DNA from 4 places in the Thalassobacillus hwangdonensis genome. Region 4 is predicted to be linked to each of the others. Evidence: riboswitches for the same ligand, from Rfam matches in the RefSeq annotation. Region 4 holds a riboswitch; each other region holds the start of a gene.
The links. Region 4 has a riboswitch for S-adenosylmethionine ahead of msrA (peptide-methionine (S)-S-oxide reductase MsrA). Riboswitches for the same ligand answer to the same signal wherever they lie in the genome.
Positions count from the first base shown of each region.

Region 1: another riboswitch for S-adenosylmethionine. It lies ahead of ACFQ2J_RS14890 (methionine ABC transporter ATP-binding protein); the one in region 4 lies ahead of msrA (peptide-methionine (S)-S-oxide reductase MsrA).
Region 2: another riboswitch for S-adenosylmethionine. It lies ahead of ACFQ2J_RS09715 (methionine ABC transporter ATP-binding protein); the one in region 4 lies ahead of msrA (peptide-methionine (S)-S-oxide reductase MsrA).
Region 3: another riboswitch for S-adenosylmethionine. It lies ahead of metK (methionine adenosyltransferase); the one in region 4 lies ahead of msrA (peptide-methionine (S)-S-oxide reductase MsrA).

Region 1 is NZ_JBHTKL010000005.1:1,092,646-1,098,541, forward strand. Features, by position in the region: gene ACFQ2J_RS14885 (TlpA family protein disulfide reductase) at 1-400, opposite strand, end outside; SAM riboswitch class I at 482-599, shown strand; SAM riboswitch class I at 1,170-1,284, shown strand; gene ACFQ2J_RS14890 (methionine ABC transporter ATP-binding protein) at 1,365-2,390, shown strand; gene ACFQ2J_RS14895 (methionine ABC transporter permease) at 2,383-3,051, shown strand; gene ACFQ2J_RS14900 (MetQ/NlpA family ABC transporter substrate-binding protein) at 3,078-3,899, shown strand; gene ACFQ2J_RS14905 (carboxymuconolactone decarboxylase family protein) at 3,981-4,346, shown strand; gene ACFQ2J_RS14910 (hypothetical protein) at 4,583-4,723, shown strand; gene sufC (Fe-S cluster assembly ATPase SufC) at 4,953-5,738, shown strand; gene sufD (Fe-S cluster assembly protein SufD) at 5,757-5,896, shown strand, end outside.
Region 2 is NZ_JBHTKL010000005.1:105,029-110,924, reverse strand. Features, by position in the region: gene ACFQ2J_RS09730 (M20 family metallopeptidase) at 1-649, opposite strand, end outside; gene ACFQ2J_RS09725 (MetQ/NlpA family ABC transporter substrate-binding protein) at 886-1,710, opposite strand; gene ACFQ2J_RS09720 (methionine ABC transporter permease) at 1,726-2,388, opposite strand; gene ACFQ2J_RS09715 (methionine ABC transporter ATP-binding protein) at 2,378-3,406, opposite strand; SAM riboswitch class I at 3,493-3,609, opposite strand; gene ACFQ2J_RS09710 (S1C family serine protease) at 4,001-5,221, opposite strand; gene ACFQ2J_RS09705 (MBL fold metallo-hydrolase) at 5,291-5,896, opposite strand, start outside.
Region 3 is NZ_JBHTKL010000005.1:1,165,227-1,171,122, reverse strand. Features, by position in the region: gene asnB (asparagine synthase (glutamine-hydrolyzing)) at 1-1,766, opposite strand, end outside; gene metK (methionine adenosyltransferase) at 2,275-3,471, opposite strand; SAM riboswitch class I at 3,730-3,841, opposite strand; gene ACFQ2J_RS15315 (thiol-disulfide oxidoreductase DCC family protein) at 3,896-4,282, opposite strand; gene pckA (phosphoenolpyruvate carboxykinase (ATP)) at 4,456-5,896, shown strand, end outside.
Region 4 is NZ_JBHTKL010000006.1:202,676-208,571, reverse strand. Features, by position in the region: gene ACFQ2J_RS16570 (Na+/H+ antiporter NhaC family protein) at 1-662, opposite strand, end outside; gene ACFQ2J_RS16565 (hypothetical protein) at 796-975, opposite strand; gene ACFQ2J_RS16560 (DsbA family oxidoreductase) at 1,120-1,845, opposite strand; SAM riboswitch class I at 2,023-2,138, shown strand; gene msrA (peptide-methionine (S)-S-oxide reductase MsrA) at 2,260-2,733, shown strand; gene ACFQ2J_RS16550 (hypothetical protein) at 2,737-3,294, opposite strand; gene ACFQ2J_RS16545 (thioredoxin family protein) at 3,293-3,616, shown strand; gene ACFQ2J_RS16540 (HD domain-containing phosphohydrolase) at 3,745-4,656, shown strand; gene ACFQ2J_RS16535 (lipocalin family protein) at 4,813-5,896, shown strand, end outside.

The sequences.
Region 1 (5,896 bases), on a different contig from region 4:
TTTTACTAACAATCGAAAGAAAATCTGCTTTATCACCAAATTGTCCGGCGATGTTACCAGCTTGATCGATAATGATCGTGCTAGGAACTCCTTCACATTCATATGCTTTATAGAAGGTGCCATCGTTATCTACGAGACTAAGTTGATTAAGGAATTTCTGAGAAAATTTGCTGCCTTCCTCCATTGCTCTTTCTCTTGAAGCCGCATTGATGGCAATCAATTTAACCTTGTTTGAATCCATCGAACCATGAAGTTGTTCTTTTTGGGGAAGGTCTCTGGAACAATCAGGGCACCAGGAAGCCCAAAATGTCAGCACGACAACCTTGCCGGCGTAATCGTCCAGACAGTGAGGCTGTCCTGACTCTATTTCAGGTAAACAAAATGACGGTGCTTTTTTCATCTTAATTCTCCCCTTACAAGAAGTAGTTGACGGTTGTTTCATCCCATGCTAACATATTTCTTAATCGAATAGCGACATCTGAACTTATCCAGAGAGGCGGAGGGACTGGCCCTACGAAGCCCAGCAACCGGTTTGGAAACAAACACGGTGCTAATTCCAGCAAAGCGATCATAAAGTGATCAGCTTTGGAAGATGAGAGAAGCAGTGACGGAACCCGAATCTCTTCTCTTTGAAGAGATTTTTTTAATGCTTTCATATCATTTGCGTGGGAAATTTCGAGACGTTTGTAAGAGTTTGGGCGACAGGGAAGGACTCGCTTTCCTGTGGGGGAACTGGCAAGCCTCCTCAGGCTACGCCTTCCGGGGTCTTGCCTAGCTCCTTCTCCCACTGGAGTCTCGTCCTTTCCCGCCCACCTATGCACGATTAACTTATTTCTCGAAATAACTAATTTAATCAACTCTCATCAAAGAAATTCGTAATTAAAATTGATTTGGAGGTTTTGAGAAATCACCTAATCATATGGTGGATGAAAGAACGTTGAGACTCCTGCGGGAATTGCAAGACTGGCTAGACCCCACAGGGCATAGCCCGAGGAGGCTTGCCGTCTTCCCCGCGGAAAGCGAGACGTTCTTTCACCCACCAGTAATATCTCAAAACAATATTTATTTGCAAAAATTATTGACAGAAGATTTAAAACGATGCTACAATTCAATTTAGTCACTTAAGTGAGATAAAGCATTAACGAGTTAATACGATAATTGAATAAAATCTCTTATCCAGAGAGGCGGAGGGACTGGCCCGATGAAGCCCGGCAACCGACAAGCTGTTACAGCTTGGAAAGGTGCCAAATCCTGCAGAGTATAAAAGACTCTGACAGATGAGAGAACAGAACCTTATGTTTTACGATGCCTTTCTGTTCTCCTGAACAGAAAGGCATTTTTTAGTTTTAGGAGGTCATTCGAACATGATTACCATCAAAGGGTTATCAAAGGTTTTTCAAAGTCGGGATCACCAGGTGAAAGCAGTCGACAACTTGGACCTGACCATTGAAAAAGGAGAAATATTCGGTGTGATCGGTTATAGTGGTGCCGGAAAAAGTACATTCATCCGCCTATTGAACCGTCTGGAAGAACCGAGCGGTGGTCAAGTGACCATTGAAAATCAGGAAATTACCGGGCTGAGTAAGAAAGCACTTAGACTTACAAGACAGGAAATAGGGATGATCTTTCAGCACTTTCACTTGCTATGGTCAAGAACAGTAAAAGATAATATCGCCTTTCCATTGGAAATAGCAGGGATGCCCAAAGAGGAACGACATGCACGAGTACAGGAACTGATTGAACTCGTCGGCTTAAGTGGCAGGGAAAATGCCTACCCTTCTCAGTTGAGTGGCGGACAAAAGCAGCGCGTGGGGATAGCGAGAGCACTGGCAAATAATCCGAAAGTATTGTTATGCGATGAAGCGACATCTGCGCTTGATCCCGAAACCACCGATTCCATTCTGGATTTGCTGGTGGATATCAATAAGAAATTAGGATTGACGATTATCCTGATTACCCATGAAATGCATGTCATACGGAAGATATGTCACCGCGTGGCAGTAATGGAAGATGGGAAAGTTGTGGAGCAAGGAGATGTGCTGGATGTTTTTCTCCATCCGGAAAAGCCCGTCACACGAAAATTCGTAGATCAGGTGATGGGAGATACAGAGCAAGCGCATTCACTGGAGTTGATTCATCAGAACTATGCTTCCGGCAAAATTCTCAAGCTTCATTTTGTCGGTGAAAACACGAACCAGGCGCTGATCACCGAGCTTGCCAGGAACTTCACGGTCGATATCAATATTCTTCACGGGAAGATCACCCAGACACAAAAAGGAGCGTATGGCACATTAATCGTCCATGTTACCGGAGATTCAGAGGAAACCGACCGTGCCATCGCATACATCAAAGAAACATCTGTAGAAGTAGAGGTGAACCCGAATGCTTGAAAACCTATTCCCAAACGTGAAGGTCGAGGATCTCATTACAGCGACGAATGAAACAATGTACATGACACTTGTTTCACTTCTGGGAACACTGATATTCGGAATCTTGCTTGGTCTTACTCTATATCTGTCCTCACCAGGTGGGCTTTGGCAGAACAAAGTCATCAATGGTATTACAGCATCCATTGTCAATGTATTCCGTGCCATCCCGTTTATTATCCTGATCCTTCTTTTGTTTCCGTTCACCGATTTTCTGATGGGTACGATCCGAGGGCCAAAAGGAGCTATACCTGCCCTGATCATTGGTGCAGCTCCTTTTTACGGACGATTGGTTGAAATCGCCTTGAAGGAAATCGATAAAGGAGTATTAGAAGCTGCCAAAGCAATGGGTGCTAAGACATCCACAATCATTTTCAAGGTGTTATTGAAGGAATCGATGCCTGCACTCGTTTCTGGTCTTACAGTAACAGCCATTGCATTAATCGGATATACCGCTGTTGCAGGAATTATCGGTGCCGGGGGGTTAGGAGATTTCGCTTATTTCTATGGATTCCAACGGAGCGACTTCGATATCGTGTTTGTTGCAACGGTACTCATTGTAATCATCGTATTCATTTTCCAATTCATCGGGGATTTCATCTCCAGAAAATTGGATAAAAGATAAATCATATTTATAAAGGGGAGTTAGAAATGAAAAAAACGTTAAGCTTGATTGTAGGAAGTCTGTTGATTTTAGTATTGGCTGCTTGTGGAAGTTCCGATGGCGATTCAGATGAACTTGTCGTAGGTGCGACAAGTGTTCCTCACTCCGAGGTATTGGAAGAGGCAAAACCATTGCTTGAAGAAGAAGGCATCAACCTGAAAATCGAAACATACCAGGATTATGTCCTGCCCAACAAAGACTTGGATTCTGGTGAAATTGATGCGAACTACTTCCAGCACATCCCTTATTTGGAGGAACAAAAGGCGCAAAACGACTTCGATTTCGTCAACCTGGGTGGAATCCATATCGAACCGATGGGGATCTACTCCAAAAACATTAAAAGTCTTGAGGAAATTCCAGAAGGTACAACTGTATTGATGAGCCGTTCTGTAGCAGACCATGGACGTGTTCTTTCATTATTAGAAAGAGAAGGAATTATCAAGCTCGAAGAAGGAGTCGATAAAGTCACCGCTACGGTTGACGATATCGTCGAGAATCCTAAGAACCTGAAGTTCGATGCAGGAATCGATGCTGCACTTCTTCCTTCCAATTATGAGCGTGAAGAGAATGCACTGGTAGCGATCAACACCAACTATGCCATCGAAGCCGATCTGAATCCGACCGAAGATTCCTTGATCCTGGAAGGGCCTGAATCTCCATATGTCAATGTAATTGCAGCAAGAAGTGAAGATGAAGATAATGAACAACTGAAAAAATTGGTGGAAGTGCTGAGATCTGAAAAAATCCAGAATTTCATCAAAGAAGAATATAACGGAGCTGTCGTTCCAGCTGGCGGATCTGAAGAATAATTTACTTTCCTCCCGGGATAAGATGAAACGTATTGCTCATACTAGCAGTAGTCATCTATTATCTTGGGAGGTTTTTTATTTATGGAAGAACAAAGAATGTCGTTTACAGAAGCCTACTTGCAAGAATATAAACATGGAATCGGCACCTTCACCGAGAAGATGCCTGATATTGCCCATCATTTTAATTCTTTCACAGAAGCATGCTTTGATGCAGGTGAACTGTCTAAGAAGGAAAAGCAATTGATTGCGCTCGGAATCAGTGTTGTTGCTCAGGATGAATACTGCATGATCTACCATACAAGAGGATGTATCGACCAGGGCGCGAGTGAAAGAGAAATCATGGAAGCATGTGGAGTAGCAGCAGCTTTCGGTGGTGGCGCAGCTATGAGCCAGGCGGTAACACTAGTTCAAGAAGCATATGAAGAGCTGAATGACGCGACTCATTAAGTGAATTCGTAGCAATTCCGAGTAAATCGTAAGATATGCCATGAATACTATCAATGCTTTCGCTATATAATTTATAGATATTATAGCGCAGGTGGAAACACCATTTATTGGTTTATATCCACTTTGTAACGGGTATCATACCCGTGTTACGCTTAATATCGTAAAAATTCTGAAAGGATTGATTCATTATCAACGACCAACTGAAGCTGAATTACACTTCCGAAATGGAAAAAGCGATGCAACAATCTCATGGAATGGGTTATGCGGAGTACAGTAGAGGAGTGGATCAGCTGCTGAAAGTTGAAAAGCGTCGTCAGAAAGAATATGAAGCAAGCCGAAGAATGGTATCAGAAGCAGGACGTCAAATCCATAAATAAACACAAAGGAATCAGGTGGAATCAACCACCTGATTTTTTATGTTCCTTTTATATATAATAAGGAAAGAACTTAGTGATTTCACTGCCCCTTTACCACTGTCTGCATAGGGGAAAAGAGTTGATATCAATTGCTATATGATATAAGATTGTAATGAGAATAGATTGAGAATGGATGCTGGATCTTAATCAAAGAAAAAATGAACAACAATAGATATTGGAGGTATTAGTTATGGCAGGATCTACTCTAGAAATCAAAGATCTTCACGTAGCAATCGAAGGTGAAGAGATTCTTAAAGGTGTCGACCTTACAATTAAAGGTGGCGAATTCCATGCAGTAATGGGACCGAACGGAACTGGTAAGTCAACATTGGCTTCCGCAATCATGGGGCACCCTAAGTATGAAGTTACACAAGGAGAAATTCTTCTTGATGGTAAAGACGTACTTGAAATGGAAGTGGATGAGCGTGCACTTGCAGGTCTTTTCCTTGCAATGCAGTATCCAAGTGAAATCAGCGGAGTGACAAACTCTGACTTCCTACGTTCTTCCATCAATGCACGCCGTGAAGAAGGCGACGAAATTTCTTTGATGAAATTCATTAAAGAAATGGACGGTACAATGGATACACTTGAAATGGACAAAAATATGGCACAGCGTTATCTGAACGAAGGATTCTCTGGTGGAGAGAAGAAACGTAACGAGATCCTTCAACTGATGATGGTGAAGCCTGCAATCGCTATCCTTGATGAGATTGACTCCGGTTTGGATATCGATGCGTTGAAAGTTGTTTCCAAAGGAATCAACCAAATGCGTAATGAAAGCTTCGGCTGCTTGATCATTACCCACTATCAGCGCTTGTTGAACTATATCACTCCAGATAAAGTCCACGTCATGATGCAAGGTCGTGTAGTGAAATCAGGAGGACCTGAGCTTGCTCAGCGTCTAGAAGACGAAGGTTACGACTGGATCAAGCAGGAGCTTGGCATCGAAGACGAAACCATCAGCCAAAAAGCGTAAACAGATAGGAGGGATAGCATGACCGTAGAAATCTCACTACCATACGAAAAAGATTATATCAGCAACTACTCAGCAGGCTTGAATGAACCTGAATGGATGAAGACCCTTCGTCTGGAAGCATTGGATAAAGTCGAGCACTTGCCAATGCCGAAGCCTGA
Region 2 (5,896 bases), on a different contig from region 4:
GCTGCCTAAGTGCATTGATGCCATTGAAGAGCTGTAGTACGGCATCAAGTGCGTTGATTCCATATTCCGGTTTGGCAGCAGCATGAGCAGAGCGGCCGAAGAATTCGAAATCAAGCGGGTCTACAGCAAGACTCTCCACGGAACCGCTCGTTTCTCCCTTCGGATGGACCATCAGACAAGCATCAAAATCCTGGACTAAGTTATGACGGACGAACGTTCCTTTCGCACTTCCGTTTGGTCCACCTTCCTCTGCTGGAGTCCCAAGCACAGCCACTTCACCACCGATCTCATCGATCACTTGTGCAACTGCGATTGCTGCTGCGACACTCGTCGTTCCGATGATATTATGACCGCATGCATGCCCGAGCCCAGGTAGCGCGTCGTACTCAGCTAAGTAACCCACTTTAGGACCGGGTTTACCGGAAGTTTTCCTAGCCAAAAAGGCGGTCTCGTGCTCCGGGATATTGCGATTTACATCAAACCCCGCCTCCTCCAAAATCGAGCAAAGCAGGTCTGATGCAAACACTTCCTCATTTCCGATTTCAGGATGATCATGGATGCGGTGACTCGTTCGGATATACTTCTGCTTCTGTTCCTCAATCTGCTCCAAAACCCGAGCTTCCAAACTCTTCTTCGATATAACTGTCATCACTCATCCCCCTTGAAATGACTTACTTAGTACTAGCAAACTTCATGTAACTTAATTTACAGGGGTGTTATTGATGCATTTGCAGTGTGGATGGGAAATGACGAGACTCCCACGGGAGAAGGGTCTAGGCGAGATCCCGCAGGGCGAAAAGCCCGAGGAAGCTTGCCAGATCCCCGCAGGAAAGCGAGTTATTTCCCGACCACACTAACACTTACAATGATAACGCCCCCTGATCATTACCAGCCGATTTCTTCCAAAGGTACAAACGTAGGAATCAAGGAATTGTTATACTTCTCAATAATCGCCTGCTCGATTTCTTCCGACTGATAGATATCGACGATTGTCTGGTATGCTTCTTTATCCGTTTCATCCGCACGGGATGCGATGATATTGATATAAGGCTTCGCCGTGTCATCCTCGATGAAAATCGCATCTTCGACCGGTGTGAATCCTGCTTCTACCGCCACCCCATTGTTAATGATGGAAATCGCTACATCTGGTAGGACACGTGGTGTTTGTGCGGCAACAATCGGCTCCAGTTGCAGGTTTTTCGGGTTTTCTTCAACTTTTTCAATCGCTCCGTTACCATCGAAGTCATCCGGCAGTCCGATCAGACCAGCCTGCTCAAGCAAAAGCAATGCCCTTCCCATGTTCGTCGCTTCCTTTGGCAATGCTACTTTACTGCCTTCTGGAATATCCTTCACATCTTCATATTTTTCAGAGTAGATCCCCATCGGTGCGATGACTGTCGTACCAATCGGAGCAAGATCAAGGTCGTGCTCCTTAATGAATGCATCGAAATAAGAAACGGTCTGGAATGCATTTAAGTCAATGTCTCCATCAGCCAAAGCTTGGTTCGGCCGTACATAATCAGAGAACTCGACAAGTTCGATTTCAATTCCTTCATCTGCCGCCTTTTTCTTGACTTCCTCCCAAATCGGTACCCCTGAACCATTCAGTCCGAGTTTGATGACGTCATCTTTTCCTGATGCAGAACCATCACTGCATGCCCCTAATACAACACTGACAACTAACAAAATGAATGCGATTAATTTTTTCATCTGTAATTTCCTCCTCTATCTTCTTCTGATGCCTTTGGATAAATGATTTCCTGCGGATTGCAGTCCTTGCACCATTACGACCAGCAACAGCACCGTAATGATCATCACTTCAGTTTCAAATCGCTGATAGCCGTATGCGATTGCTAAGTCCCCAAGACCGCCTCCACCAACGAACCCTGCCATCGCCGATGCTCCGACGAGTCCGATCGTTGCGATCGTCAAGTTCAAAATGAGTGAACTTAACGCTTCTGGCACAAGCACCCTAAATACGATCTGCCATGGAGTCGCTCCCATCGCTTCCGCTGCCTCCACGACACCTGGCTTCACTTCAAGCAGGCTGCTTTCCACGAGCCTTGCAATGTATGGGCCTGCAAAGAATACGAGCGGAACGACTGCCGCTGATGTACCAATCGTTGTTCCGACAATCAACCGCGTAATCGGCAGAATTGCCACCAGCAGAATGATGAATGGAATCGAACGGAAAAAGTTGACGATAGCGTTCAGTACATTGAAAAGCGGACGGTTATGTAGCAGTCCGTTCGGCCTTGTCACGACGAGCGCAATCCCAAGTGGAAGTCCGATCAATGTTGCGAATAATAATGAGAAGCCTACCATTGCCAAAGTTTCATTGGTAGCTTCAAGGATTTTCGGCCAAAACTCTCTCAAATCAACCTGCATCTGCAACTACCTCCTTCACTGCCACCGAGGATTGGATAAAATGGATGGCCCTCAGAATTTCAGCATCTTCTCCTTGAAGTTCGACAATCAGATTGCCGAATGGGACCCCCTGCAGTTCCGTAATCTGTCCATAAAGCACATTCACATCGACATCGAAATTCTTGGCTGTTTTCGACAGAATCGGTTCCCCCGCTGTTTCCCTGAGAAAAGTTACCCGGTAAACGTGGCGTCCTCCTGCTCTACCTTCCACCTGCTTAAGGATCGAGGCTGGAATGTCATCCTGCATGACAGTGCGAACGAAGTTTTTCGTAGTCGGATGTTCAGGATTGGAAAAGACATCGAAAATTGTTCCCTGCTCGATTACTTTCCCATTTTCCATCACCGCAACCTTGTCACACACCTCTTTGATCACCTGCATTTCATGCGTAATCATCAAAATGGTTATGTTGTACTGATCCCTGACTCTTTTCAATAAATCCAGGATGGACTTCGTCGTCTGCGGATCCAGTGCAGAAGTTGCTTCATCGCAAAGCAGAATTTCAGGAGAAGTGGTCAATGCCCTTGCGATACCAACCCGCTGCTTTTGTCCTCCAGACAACTGGTCAGGATACTGTTTCGCTTTATCCTCCAATCCGACAAACTCAAGAATTTCCGTAACCCGCGCTTCAATCTCCTTTTTAGGAACCTTCGCAAGTGACAATGGGAACGCAACGTTCTGATAGACGGTCTTCGACTCCAATAAGTTGAAATGCTGAAAAATCATCCCGATCTTTCTCCGCACCTTCCTAAGTTCTGGTTTAGGTAAGGCAGCTAAATTACGCCCATCAACGAGCACTTTCCCATCACTTGGTGCCTCAATCAGATTGACGAGCCGGATCAAGGTGCTTTTACCAGCACCACTGAAACCTATGACACCGAAGATTTCCCCTTTTTCGATTCTCAGATCTACGTGATCGACAGCCCTCAATTCCTTGCCATCGTTCTCGTACACCTTACTGACATCCTCAAAGTGGATCATGCTGTACACTCCTTTCAAATAAACGAAAAGAACCCCTCTTCCTGAAAAACAAGAAGAGGGGTCCATAATGATCTATGTACCGTCTCTTCTCATCTTTCAAGTGCATACGCACTCGCTGGAATTGGCACAGTTTTTCATGGTACACCATGAAATCCGCTGCCGAGGTATCAAAGGGCCAGTCCCTCCACCTCTCTGGATAAGAAGATTGATTGCTATTCGTTTTTTAATGTTGATGCTAATACTAATACACCTGAATAAACGGTGTCAATAAAAATTTTCAAAATATTTTCGTGCATTTTCGCTATTCCCTGTCTTTACTGCCTTTGCTTGACGCTTTCATTTTTTATCCACAAAATTACGCACATTACCTGTTGATGACTCATTATTCACATGTTATTCCACACTGCAAACAGTTTATCCACAAAAATTATCCACATATCAACAGGTAGTTTCTCTATTTGGTATAGGAATTTATGTTCGCTACTATATCTATTTGGCTTATCCTCAACTTACTAACAACCTGTGGATATTATTTTACACAAAAAAACCTTTCCTGACATGTGGATCATCTCCACTTCAGGAAAGGTTACTTACTTAAAAATCATCTTGGGCGGCTAACGTGACGGTTACTTGCTGCTGTTCACCGTTCCGGTAGAATGTTACGGTCATTTCGTCGCCGACTTTCGTTTCTGCATATAAATGTTTTCTCAGTTCGATGATGTTCTGGATCGGTTCTCCATCCAATTCCGTGATGACATCGAGCTCTTTCAACCCTGCTTTAGCTGCTGGGGATAATGGTTCAATGGAGCGGATATAGACCCCACCTTGGACTTCTTCAGGTAGCTTGAGCGTTTCCTCCCATTCACGGCTAGGTACATCTGTCAGTGAATAAGCCTCCACACCGAGGAATGGACGAGTCACTTTCCCTTGTGTCTCCAGCTCATTAATGATCGGTTTCGCTTCGTCGATCGGGATGGCAAATCCAATTCCTTCAACCGCTGATCTAGCGATTTTCATCGAGTTGATTCCAATCAGCTGTCCTTTGATATTGATCAAGGCACCACCACTGTTCCCTGGGTTGATAGCCGCATCCGTCTGAATGACATCTGCCTGCCAGTCGGGCTGACCATCTCCGTTGAAATCCTGAGGAATTGCTCGCTGTTTACCACTGATGACCCCTTTTGTAACCGATCCAGAAAATTGCAGGCCTAGGGGGTTTCCAATCGCAATCGCGGGTTCCCCAACCTTAATTTTGTCGGATGAACCGAGATCGATTACCTTTTCCACTTTATCAGCCGGCATCTTCAATACGGCAAGGTCGGTGAACAAGTCTCCGCCAATCAATTCCGCTTTAACCCGTTCTTCGTTGGAAAGGACAACTTCAATTTCATCAGCCCCATCGATCACGTGGTTGTTGGTGACCACATATGCGGTATCCCCATCTTTTTTGTAAATGACACCGGATCCAGTACCAGCTTCTCCTTGCTCTTCCTGCTGCCAAAAGCTGGACTGAGACTGCATATTGACAACACCGACTACCGCTGGACTGACTTCCTCGACAACCTCGGTCACCTGTGTATTCACATCGACTTGTATGTTCTGTTCTGCACCTGTCAGTGCTTCATCCTCATCGACCAAGCCGCTTTCATCATCAGGTATCGTGATGTCATAAGGAAGCATGTTCGATTGAATCAAAGCAGGAAGTGCAAGCAGCACCAGCACGGCCCCTAAAATGATTCCCACGATGGTTGGCATCACCCAGCTTTTCTTTTTCTGATGGGATTCAGCCGGTGAATGGTCATCGTAATAGCCCATCTTCCACCACCAGTCCTTTCCGTAAGTAATTATCTAAATTACTTTTCCTTGTTTACAACAAGTGTAAACTCAATTCACTACATACAGGGGTGTCGGTGCATTCGGATCCGTATCATGGAGTTCAATCCTGCTTCCTGTCTCAAAGCCTCTTTCCTTCAACACGTTATCTACCGACATCCTAGCCAAATCTTTCATGTTATTATCTTGACTTAAATGTGCCAAATAAATACGCTTTGTTTTATCTGTAATAAGATCGGTAAGCGCAAGCGCGCAATCTTCATTGGAAACGTGACCGGAATCACCGAGAATTCGCCGCTTCACATTCCATGGATAACGTCCCATTCGAAGCATATCGACATCATGGTTCGATTCGAAAATATAGGCATCTGCACCTTCGACCGTCTTTTTAATCCGTTCTGATACATAGCCGAGATCAGTCACGAGCGCTACTTTCTTCCCTTCGTGATGAAACGTATAGAACATTGGATCCGCTGCGTCATGGGAAACGCCGAACGACTCAATGTCCAAATCCCCGAATGTTTTCGTCTCTTCCATACCAAAATGGAATTTCTGATCGACTGTCAGCTTACCCAATGCGGGTTCCATCGCTTTCCACGTTTTTTCATTTGCATAAATCGGCAAGTTGTATTTACGTGCAATGATTCCCAAACCTTT
Region 3 (5,896 bases), on a different contig from region 4:
CAATGCGCCTCCAGAAGGTTCAGCACGTAGTCTTTATGGATCAGATGACCTGTTTCACTTTCATGGATGAGCGTTTTCGCCCAACTGTTCAGTTCATTCTTCAGCCAGTGACGGATTGGTACTGGGAAGCCGAGTTTCTTACGATCAAGCACGTGATCAGGTACGATGCCTCTCGATGCCTGACGGAGGATGCTTTTCGTTGTTCCGTCAGCAATTTTCATATCGACAGGGATTTCACGCGCCACCTGGAATACCTCTTTATCAAGGAAAGGTACACGAAGTTCAAGAGCGTTTGCCATCGTCATTTTGTCTGCTTTCAACAGGATATCTCCACGCAGCCAAGTGTGGATGTCGACATACTGCATTTGATTGACGAGATCGTAATGCTCCGCACGTTTATACAATGGTTTCGTAACCTGCTGATAGGATAATTCACGATAATCCTTGATCAGCTTGCGTTTTTCAGCTTCTTCGAACATTTTCGCGTTTCCGATGTACCGTTCTTCAAGCGGTGTCGTACCACGTTCAAGAAAGCTCTTCCCTTTCACTCCTTCAGGCAGAACTTCTGCCACTTTCGCCAGCAGCTGCTTTGCTGGTTCAGGAATGGACTGGAACATCTTCAACGATTCCGGTTCACGATAAATGTTGTAACCGCCGAACAATTCGTCCGATCCTTCTCCTGATAAAACAACTGTAACGTGTTTACGCGCTTCACGCGCAACAAAATAAAGCGGCACACATGCTGGATCTGCCAATGGATCATCCATATGATACATGATTTTAGGCAGCTTCTGAACGTATTCTTCAGGCGTAATCATATAGGAATGGTTCTCGACATTCAACTTTGCGGCAGTTTCTTTAGCCACATCCACTTCTGAAAAGCCTTCCCGCTCAAAACCTACGGAGAATGTCTTGATATTCGGATTGAATTCCCTAGCCATCGCTACAATGATGGAGGAATCGATGCCACCGGAAAGAAATGAACCTACAGGTACATCACTACGCATATGCTTGCTTACCGAATCGTACATGACATCCTGGATTTTCGTAATCCAGTCATTCTTTTCCATCAGTTTCGGCTGGAACGTAGCATGCCAGTATCGTTCGAAACGAACCGCTTCTCCAGGCTTTTTGACGAAGTAATGCCCCGGCTCCACTTTGTTGATGTTTTTTGTCATTGTATAAGGTTCAGGTACGTATTGGAAGCTGAGGTAATGGTGCAGCGCATCCGTGTCTACCTCTTCGCTCTCTTCATCTGTCATTGTAAGACTCTTCTTTTCAGACGCAAAGTATGTACCTGCTTCTGCCTCAGAATAGAACAAAGGCTTGATTCCGAATTGGTCTCTCGCGCCATACAGTGTTTCTTCTTGTTTATCCCAGATCAGAATCGCAAACATTCCGCGCAATTCCTTGAATGCATGTTCGCGCTTCTTATGGAATAGTGCCGCGATGACTTCCGTATCAGATTCAGTCGCAAAGGTAGCTCCTGAATCGATCAGTTGCTCACGCAGCTCTACATAGTTGTATATTTCTCCATTGAAAATCATCCAGTAACGTTCATCATCATAGCTTAATGGCTGATGACCACTCTCGATATCAATGATACTTAAGCGGCGGAATCCGAAAGAAATGTAATCGTTATGGAAAAATCCCTCATCGTCAGGTCCGCGATGGGTAATCAAATCATTCTGTTGTTTGAATAAGCTTTTTTCCTCTTCACTTGGAAGACCTGGCTTGTTACGTATCAAACCGATAAAACCACACATAGTTAAAGGCCCCTCTTTCTTCAGTGAATCATTTTAACTTTAGCAGTATATCACAAAAACGCACATAAAAATATAGGAAGAACATCCGTAACTATCCAGTTTCAGCTTTCCCATAAAACGCATGTCCAAAACGAAAATCTCAAGAATAAATCCAGTTGGATTTGGTTATCAGAGTATGGAGGTTCAGATAATTACTCACTTTCCCCGGCACTTCCTCGTACTTTGTCCAGCAATAACCTCAGGTGTTAATACAGAGCCGGGATGGAAGGGGAACGATTCGCTTTCCTGCGGGGATGACGGCAAGCCTCCTCGAGCTGTCGCTCTGTGGGGTCTTGCCAGCCAATCCATTCCCGGGGGAGTCTCCTCGTTCCCCTTCCATCCCACCAATTGTTCACTGAAGTCCTTGTTCCCTAATGAGACCCTTCCTATATGTATTTATATTTGACCTCTATAAATAAAAAGAAAGACCCGATCAAATTCGAATGAATTGTCGGGTCATGCTTTTGGTTTAGCCTAGTAATTTTTTCAGGTGTTCTGCTTTATCGGTCTTTTCCCATGGGAATTCGATGTCTGTACGACCGAAGTGACCGTAAGCGGCTGTGTCACGGTAAATCGGACGACGAAGATCAAGCATTTTGATGATGCCTGCTGGGCGCAGGTCGAAAAGTTCGCGGATCTCAGCAACAAGCTTCTCTTCGCTTACTTTGCCGGTACCAAACGTGTTAACAGCAATGGAAACAGGCTGTGCTACTCCGATTGCGTAGGCAAGCTGCACTTCACAGCTGTCCGCAAGACCTGCTGCTACGATGTTTTTCGCTACATAACGAGCTGCATAAGCTGCGGAGCGATCGACCTTCGTCGCATCCTTCCCGCTGAATGCACCTCCACCATGACGAGCAATTCCGCCATACGTATCAACGATGATCTTTCGTCCTGTCAAACCTGCATCACCTTGTGGTCCACCAATGACAAAGCGGCCGGTAGGATTCAGGAAGTACTTCGTTTTGTCATCAATTAACGTTTCAGGAACGACTGCATCAATGACATGGGATTTCAAATCTTTTTTAATCTGGTCGAGTGTGATTTCTTCTGCATGCTGCGTAGAAATGACAATCGTATCCACACGCAATGGCTGATCATTTTCATCGTACTCGATCGTTACCTGTGTTTTTCCATCCGGACGTAAGTATTCCAAAGTTCCGTCTTTACGCACATCAGATAGACGCTTGGATAGCTTATGTGCAAGGGATACCGGCAACGGCATCAATTCATCAGTTTCATTGTTGGCGAATCCGAACATCAAACCCTGGTCCCCGGCGCCGATAGCTTCGATTTCATCATCGGTCATCGTACCTTCACGTGCTTCGAGTGCTTTATCCACTCCACCGGCGATATCCGGCGATTGTTCATCAATTGCAGTCAATACGGCACATGTATCTGCGTCGAAGCCGTATTTCGCACGAGTGTATCCGATATCGCGGATTGTCTGACGGACAATGCTCGGAATATCAACATACGTATTCGTGCTTATTTCTCCCGCTACAAGCACAAGACCAGTGGTAACCGTCGTTTCACAAGCTACCCGTGCATTCGGGTCATTTTTCAAGATTTCGTCTAAAATAGCATCAGAGATCTGGTCACAGATCTTATCCGGATGACCCTCCGTAACTGATTCTGATGTAAATAGTCGGCGATTTGCAGACATTTAACAAACTCCTCCTTTATGAGTTGACAAATATAATAGACGGAACTCTTCTCCAAGTAAGCTTCACGAAAAACTAACCTTCTCCTGCTGTTTTTGAGTATATGTCGCCAACGCAAACACGCTACAGGGCATTTGACATATACATAAGCAGTAGAGTTTTATAGGATATCAGGTGCACAAGGGCACACATTCAGTCATTTCCTTTAATAAAAAGAAAAATCCTTTCCTTCATTGAGGAAAGGGGTCCGTTTCCTTTCGCTCTTATCGTTCAAGGAGTTATCCTTGCTACAGGGTTAGCACCGTTTCACCTCACGTGATGGTTGCTGGGTTTCTTCGGGCCTGTTGTCCCTCCACCAACTCTGGATAAGAGAGTATCCGTTCGCTGTTTATCGTACCCAAATTGTCGTCTGATGTCAACGAAACCTCATCTGTCGTGAATATTGCATGCACCATTTTCGCATTTGTCTTTGAACATCCGATAACGGTTCTTCGCAATAAAGCGATAGAGCGGTTTACCGATCAAGCCTGCACCAGGGATGGAAGCGATCAGACCCAGCGGAAATGTTAGTGGGCATCTGGTCAGCATATAAGCTACCGCACCATAACCTGACAACTCTTTTCCAGAAGGTAAGATCACATGCAGTTCCCGCTTGATTGCAGCGCTTTTTTCTTCACTTATTGGAAATTGTCTTTCATAATGCTGAAGGGAGACCCAGTCGAATTTCCCGATCCAATCCAGCTTCTGAAAGATCCGCTTCGACTGCTGGCATAAATAACAATGACCATCATAAAGTACATGTGATTTCTGCATGTTTTCACCTCTGCTTTGTTTCATTATAATAGAAACGGGTAGTTGTAAAAAAAATATTTCAAAATCTGATATTAGTATGGATTATTGAGTTGAATGTGTTATACTAATAATCAGATTTTAACAGTACATGAATTCGCAAGTTTAAAATATGAATGCAAAGGCGGGTTATCGCAATGAGTACGATCAATCAATTGTCTCAATTATCCGAGCTATTACTACAGAAAAATATAAAAACGAACTTATCCGTTCCTCAATTAATTGAAAGCGTTTTAGAAAGAAATGAAGGCGTTCTCACAGCCACAGGTGCTGTGCGCGCAACTACCGGGACATACACTGGACGTTCTCCTCAGGATAAATTCATCGTCGAAGATGAAGTATCCAAAGATAAAGTAGACTGGGGAACCGTCAACCGATCCATAGATGAAGATGTCTTCTTAAAACTTTACCATAAAGTGGTCGACTACTTAAAAGAAAAAGAGGAAGTTTTCGTATTCAATGGTTTCGCAGGAGCGGATGCCAACTACCGACTTCCGATCAAGGTCGTGAACGAGTTTGCCTGGCATAACCTGTTTGCCCGTCAGATGTTCATCCGTCCTACTGAAGAAGAGCTGAATGAACACCAGTCGGAGTTCACGGTCGTTTCAGCACCGAACTTCAAGGCAGATCCTGAAGTGGATGGTACCCGTTCGGAAGCATTCATCATCGTATCTTTAAAGCATCGAATCGTCCTGATCGGTGGTACGGAGTATGCCGGCGAGATCAAAAAATCGATTTTCTCTGTGATGAACTACATCCTTCCTCAGAAGAACGTCTTGTCCATGCACTGTTCTTCAAACGTTGGAAATGAAGGAGATGTCGCCTTGTTCTTCGGTCTATCCGGCACTGGAAAGACAACCCTTTCCGCAGATCCATACCGTCGTTTGATCGGAGATGACGAACATGCATGGTCCAATAACGGTGTCTTCAATATCGAAGGCGGATGCTATGCAAAAACCATCAACCTGTCTCAGGAAAAAGAACCACAGATTTTTGATGCGATCCGTTTCGGATCTGTATTGGAAAACGTCGTTCTCGATGAAGATACGCGACTGCCTGATTATGATGATACGTCTTTGACTGAAAATACACGTGCCGCTTATCCGATCGATAATATTGATAATATCGTAATTCCTAGTGTAGCTGGTCACCCGAATACGATCATCTTCTTGACTGCTGATGCATTCGGTGTCCTGCCTCCAATCAGCAAATTGACGAAAGAGCAGGCGATGTACCACTTCCTTAGCGGCTATACAAGTAAGCTTGCAGGCACAGAGCGTGGAGTCACTTCACCAGAAGCGACATTCTCAGCATGCTTTGGATCTCCATTCCTGCCGCTTGCTCCTTCTACCTATGCAGAAATGCTCGGGGAGAAGATTGACCAGTTCAATTCGAATGTGTTCCTTGTTAACACAGGATGGACTGGAGGCGCTTATGGCGAAGGCAGCCGTATGAAGCTTTCCTACACGAGAGCCATGATCCACTCAGCTCTTGAGGGCGAGTTGAATAATGCTGAGACAACGCAGGACCCAATCTTCGGGCTTGAAATTCCGATGCACGTTCCAGGGGTACCTGATG
Region 4 (5,896 bases):
TCCGCATCGGTGGCCTGTTTTTTCGATCGATGGAAAAAGCTTAGGTAAAAACCGATCAGGAGCATGGAAATGGCAAAAAAGTTGAACGGAATGCTGCGAATGTACAGCATGTATGCGTCTCCACTCGTCCCTGCCTGCTGGAGGGACAACTCGATGACGGAGGTCATGTAGCCGACAAACGCGGTGGCAACAGGAATCAAAACGACCAAAGGAGCAGCCGTTGTTTCGATGACGAACCCCAATTCCTGTTTCGTCATCGGTATTTTCTTAAGCATTGCTTTCATCACCGGGCCGATTGTCACAATCCGGAAGCTGGGAGCGGCGAACGTTCCAATTGAGGAAACCCATGTAAGCGTGAAAGCACCGCGTTTATCTGTGATTTTTTCAGTGGCAAGCTGGACGAATCCTTTGATGCCACCTGCCATCTTAATCAATCCTATCAAAGCAGAAAAACCGTACAGGAACAGGATGATTTTCAGGTTATTTTTATCCGTCAGCCCTTCAATGATGAAACTCAGTGTTGTCGTCATGCCGCCGAGCCAGTCCGGCTCAGTCAAATATCCTGCGACAATGACACCGAACAATAGGCTTGGGATGACTTGTTTCGTCCAAATGGCCGCAGCTACCACGACTAAGAACGGAATGATTGCAATCCAGCTCATTCTCGTACCCCTTTTCACATTTACTTCCTTATAGGTTGCGGGATACGAAGCTGAATTATTCCATTAAAAAATACCCGGCTGCTTTGAGTAGCAAAGTGCCGAGTATTTCATCCATAATGGTGACTGTCTGACATCATCTCACACCTGACCTCTTCCGTTTTTTGTTCGTCAACTTCTTTAATTTTCGTAAGTCTTCTCCCAATAAATCTACCGGAATGTTTTCCGTGAATCGTTCACGGTGGAATTTCTCCGCGAAGGTCTGGTCCTTTTCGAGAAAATTGGACTCATGCTCAAGCTGCTTGTCATCCGCCATCCGTCCACCCCCTCCACATAGAACTCGATTCTCTGAATTTTATGTGAAAGAAGTGGCGGCTATGCTTGCCACGGAATAAAATTTTCAGGGCTTAAATCAGCATGTTGCTCATAATATAAAAGGAGACCTTTTTAAGGTCCCCTGTCATTGATCATTCGGAATGTCGCAACTGTCGTCCGTGCATACGCCGGTTGCTTCATTATCGGATGACACCGTTTCAAACACGGGCTGTTGCTGTTCTTCGTCCCATGCTTTGCTCAGTGCATTTTTGAAGACATCGACCGGTTGTGCGCCAGAAACCGCGTACTTCCGGTTGATGACAAAGAATGGAACACCTTGTACGCCGATGGTGCGGGCTTCAGCTTCGTCTTTACGGACAGAATCGGTATAACGTTCGCTAGCTAACACCTCTCTGACTTCTGCTTCGTCCAGACCTGCATCCAGAGCCAGCTCCGTAAGTGTGTCATGGTCTCCCATGTTCTTGGCTTCTGTGAAGTAGGCGTGGAAGAAGCGCTCGTGTACTTCTTTTTCAACACCTTTGTCTTTAGCAAGGTGAGTGAGACGGTGGGCATCGAGTGTGTTGGTTGGGATGACATCATCAAATCGGAAATCGAGTCCTACACCTTTTGCCTGCTCCACCATGTTGTCACACATCTGCTTCGCTTGTTCAATGCTTGTGCCATACTTGCTCGCTAATCGTTCATACATGACAGATTCGGTGTTCTTTTCTGCACCAGGATCCAGTTCGAAGCTTTTGAATTCGATTTCGACTTGATTCTTTCCTTCGAAATCAGCTAAAGCTGCTTCTAGACGACGCTTACCTATATAACAAAATGGACATACAATATCGGACCAGATTTCAATTTTCATATGGGACACCTCTTTTGATTTTTTACATAAACTTGCTGTCAGTTTAACACGGAAGAGGGGGTGGGGCTTAACGATACGCTTGATGTGCCTATTTATCTCAAATTCTAAGCTTTGGGCTTTACAGGACTGTTGAAGGCATGTATAATTCCAATTAAATATTAAAAATACAACATAAACTTCTTATCCAGAGAGGCGGAGGGACTGGCCCTTTGATGCCCGGCAACCATCGGATCGATCGCGATCTGAACGGTGCCAATTCCTGCAGGAACCTAGTGATTCCTGAGAGATGAGAGGATCGTAAGCATACATTTACGACCCCCTTTCTTATGGATAAGAAAGGGGGTTCTTTCGTATAGAAAGAGCGCCACGATCTCTCGGAAAGAAGTGGAGTTTGTAGCGAAAGGAAGATGTAAGATGGCAACAGCGATTTTTGCAGCAGGGTGCTTCTGGGGAGTGGAAGCATGGTTTGAACGAATTGATGGCGTAGTGGAAACGAAGGTTGGATACACAGGTGGGAAGGTGGACCGACCTTATTATGAACTCGTAAAAACAGGGAAGACCGGTCATGCTGAGTCAATCAAAATCGACTATGATGCTTCCGTGATTTCTTATCAACAGCTGGTGGATGCGTTCTTCGAGTGTCATGACCCGACCTCGAAGAATCGCCAGGGCGAAGATGTAGGATCACAATATCGATCCGTCATTTTCTATCTGGATGAGAGTCAGCGTTATATTGCAGAGGAAAAAATCAAGCAATGGAATGAAAAAGGTGTATTCAAAAAATCGATCGTTACAGAGGTGGCGCAGGCAGGAACCTTTTACGATGCGGAGGAATACCACCAAAAATACTTGCAGAAGAACGGATCTGCTGCTTGTGGAATCGTGTGATGGCTACCCATCACACGATTTTTTTGAATATAGATAAAGCCCATCTGATTTTTTCGATTCAGGCCAACCACGAAAGGCGAAGGTATTCGATAGAATCCAGCCTTCATAGGTTCGTAAATTCTCCTGCAGTTGAATCATTCCACCAGTATAGAGGTAACAATATAAGAAGTCATACGTATCTAATGATTCGGTGAGGAAGTTTTTCCTTAAAATGACCAGGTTGTCCTGTGGCTGTAGCAGCAGTCGTAACTTCATATAAAGGTATGGAACCGGAGACGTTTCATAGGCTGTGATCCTAGTGTCAGGGAAAGCTTTTGCAAAAGCGAATGCTACTGTTCCCCAGCCAGCCCCGAGTTCAGCGATGCTCGCTGGCTTCACCTCTTTTGTATAAGCCAACACCTTTTTGATGGTCCGGCGTGATGTCGGTGTGGGACCGATCCCATTTTTCCAGGTGTATAGTAAAAGAGAAACAAGTGTCAATGTCGTGAATAGCAGGACGAAAAGGGGTAAAATGATATCAAGGATTGCAATCACCTCTAAAGGAAAGGATGGATCCTCCATGCAGATGGTCCACACAATGGAAGAATTGGAACATACTATCCATCATCATACGATGGCGCTCGTCTACATATCAAGACCGAACTGTTCTGTATGTCATGCATTGCTGCCCCAGGTGGAATTGCTGCTTGAAAGCTATCCTGAAGTGAAAGCTGTGCATGCCGACGCGGATGAAATTCCGGAAGTCGCGGGTGCTTTTTCGATTTTTACCGTCCCGGTCATCATGGTCTTTCTTGAGGGTAAGGAAATGTTCAGGGAAGCACGGTTTGTGCCGATGGAATCATTGGAGCGACAATTAAGCAAAATTTATAATGCGATACTATAAGTGTCTTTTGGCAGGGGGTCATTCGACCTAATTCTTTTAGGTGGATACTCCCCTTTTCGTGTCGAATTGCAGACTTTTTTGACGATTGCTATATAATTGGTAGCAAAGTGAAGGAAAGGGGAATATTCGTGGGAGAACTGAACGTAATAAAAAACGATACACAGCTTGCATTAGCAAAGAACAATTCTACGAGTATCCGTCTGCTTGAAGAAGGTGACGGAACGGAAATCATGAAACAGACGATCAATAAGGACAAGATGTTCTACGTCTATCCAAATGATGACCCGAATACCCTTGAATTCTTTTATATCTTATCAGGTGAAATTGAGTGGGATGAGGACGGAAAGCGGGTAAAGCTTGGACCGAATGATTCCTATTCTACCAGAGGATTGAAAAAGCCCGTACTGTTTGAAACGATTACGGACGTCACCTATTTGTGGTTCACGACTGCACCGATTTTCCATCAGATCAGTAAGAGCATGGCGGACTTATGGGAGTTCATCCAGATGGTCGACAGCGAGCAGAAGTTTGCGTATGACCACAGTGAACGGGTGGCGAAATATAGTATTAAAATTGCGAAAAAGCTGGAGTTTGGTCCAAAGCGACTGCAGGACATGTTCCATGCAGCGTTTTTACACGATATCGGAAAGCTGAACGTCTCAGATCATATTTTGAATAAGCCAGGCAAGTTGACGGAGCGTCAGTTCAATCAGGTTAAACGGCATCCGGTAGATGGTGCGAATATGATGGTAGGCTCAGCATATGAATCGATTTCTGATATCATCCTGGAACATCATGAACGGCTGGACGGTTCCGGGTATCCACGTGGGATGGAGGGAGATCATATCTCGCTTGAGGCGAAAATCATCGCTGTGTGTGACAGTTATGATGCGATGACCGAAAATAGAGTATACCGGACACCAATTACACCTGGGGATGCAATAGATGAAATAAAGCGTCTGTCCGGAAAGCTATATGATCCACTAGTCGTCGATTTTTTTGAACAAATATTGAAGGAAGACAAAATACTTTCAGAGTGAGCAGGGGCGTGGGCCTCTGCTTCTTTTTATTGTCTGAAATGGGGGACTGAATCCGCGCTTTCTTTCCTGAACCATGATACCAGTCCATCATCGTAGAGGCGACACCTCTTTTATCCGATTGCATAGGTTACTAAAAACATAAGGTGTGTGAACCGGATGAATGAAGAAGTGACCAAGGTTAGTCTTCCTGAGGATGCGGGCCCGCATGCGGATGCAAATGTGGAGTGGTGGTATTTTTATACGTTTTTACATTCAGATCGACGAAATCGCTATGCACTGATGGGTTCTTTTTTCAGGGTGGGAGAACTCGAGCCTTCCTGGACGAAAGGGCATTACCTTATTTATACGCTGATTGATTTAGAAACTAACAAAGCGACGCACGGGTCATGGATGGATAAAGGGCTAAAACGGAACATGCTTGCTTTTTATTTACCGGTGTACATGATGCTCAACCCAAAGGAAACGGATATGTGGCGCCTGTATGGAACGATGTTGAAAGGTGATTTGCCTAAACCTCATTCGTTTATGAAGAAAAGTACAGTCTATTCTGATCCAGTAAAATTGGAATACGAAAAGCACAATCTGGTTTTTCTTGGAGAGGAACAGGACAACTTTGAGTTGGTGCTTCAAGACAAAGCGATGAACATTGAACTGCAGTTTGTGCCGACCAAGCCGATCACACTGGTCGGTGGTGATGGAAAGCCTGATGATTTATATTACTATTCGTTCACAAGGAACCGCGTACAAGGAAAAGTGAACATGGGGAAAGGGACGGAATTTGTCCGAGGGGAAGGATGGTTCGATCATCAATGGGGAAAGGATTACAGTCTCGCAAAAGGAAGGGGCTGGAATTGGTTCGGTATTCAATTGGATGATGGGCGTGAACTGTTGTTGAATGAATTCCGTAGCCAGGATGGAAAAACATCTGCTCCGATGGCAAATCTGATTCGCTTTGACGGAAAGACAGTGCTTTCCAACAATGTAGAATTTGAACCTCGGAAGTATTGGAAAAGCATTCGTACTGGAGCTAAGTATCCGGTCGAATGGTTGATCCGCCTTCCGGATTTCTCTATGAAGCTTTACGTTCAGGCGATTTTTCCGAAGCAGGAAATGGAGATTCTGGGTCCGATACGAGCCATATGGGAAGGTGCATGTACAGTTCAAGGAAGAGAAACGCTTAGGAATGGCACGAAGGTAGCTTTGTCGGGGAAAGGTTTTTCTGAATTGGTGGGATACGCAA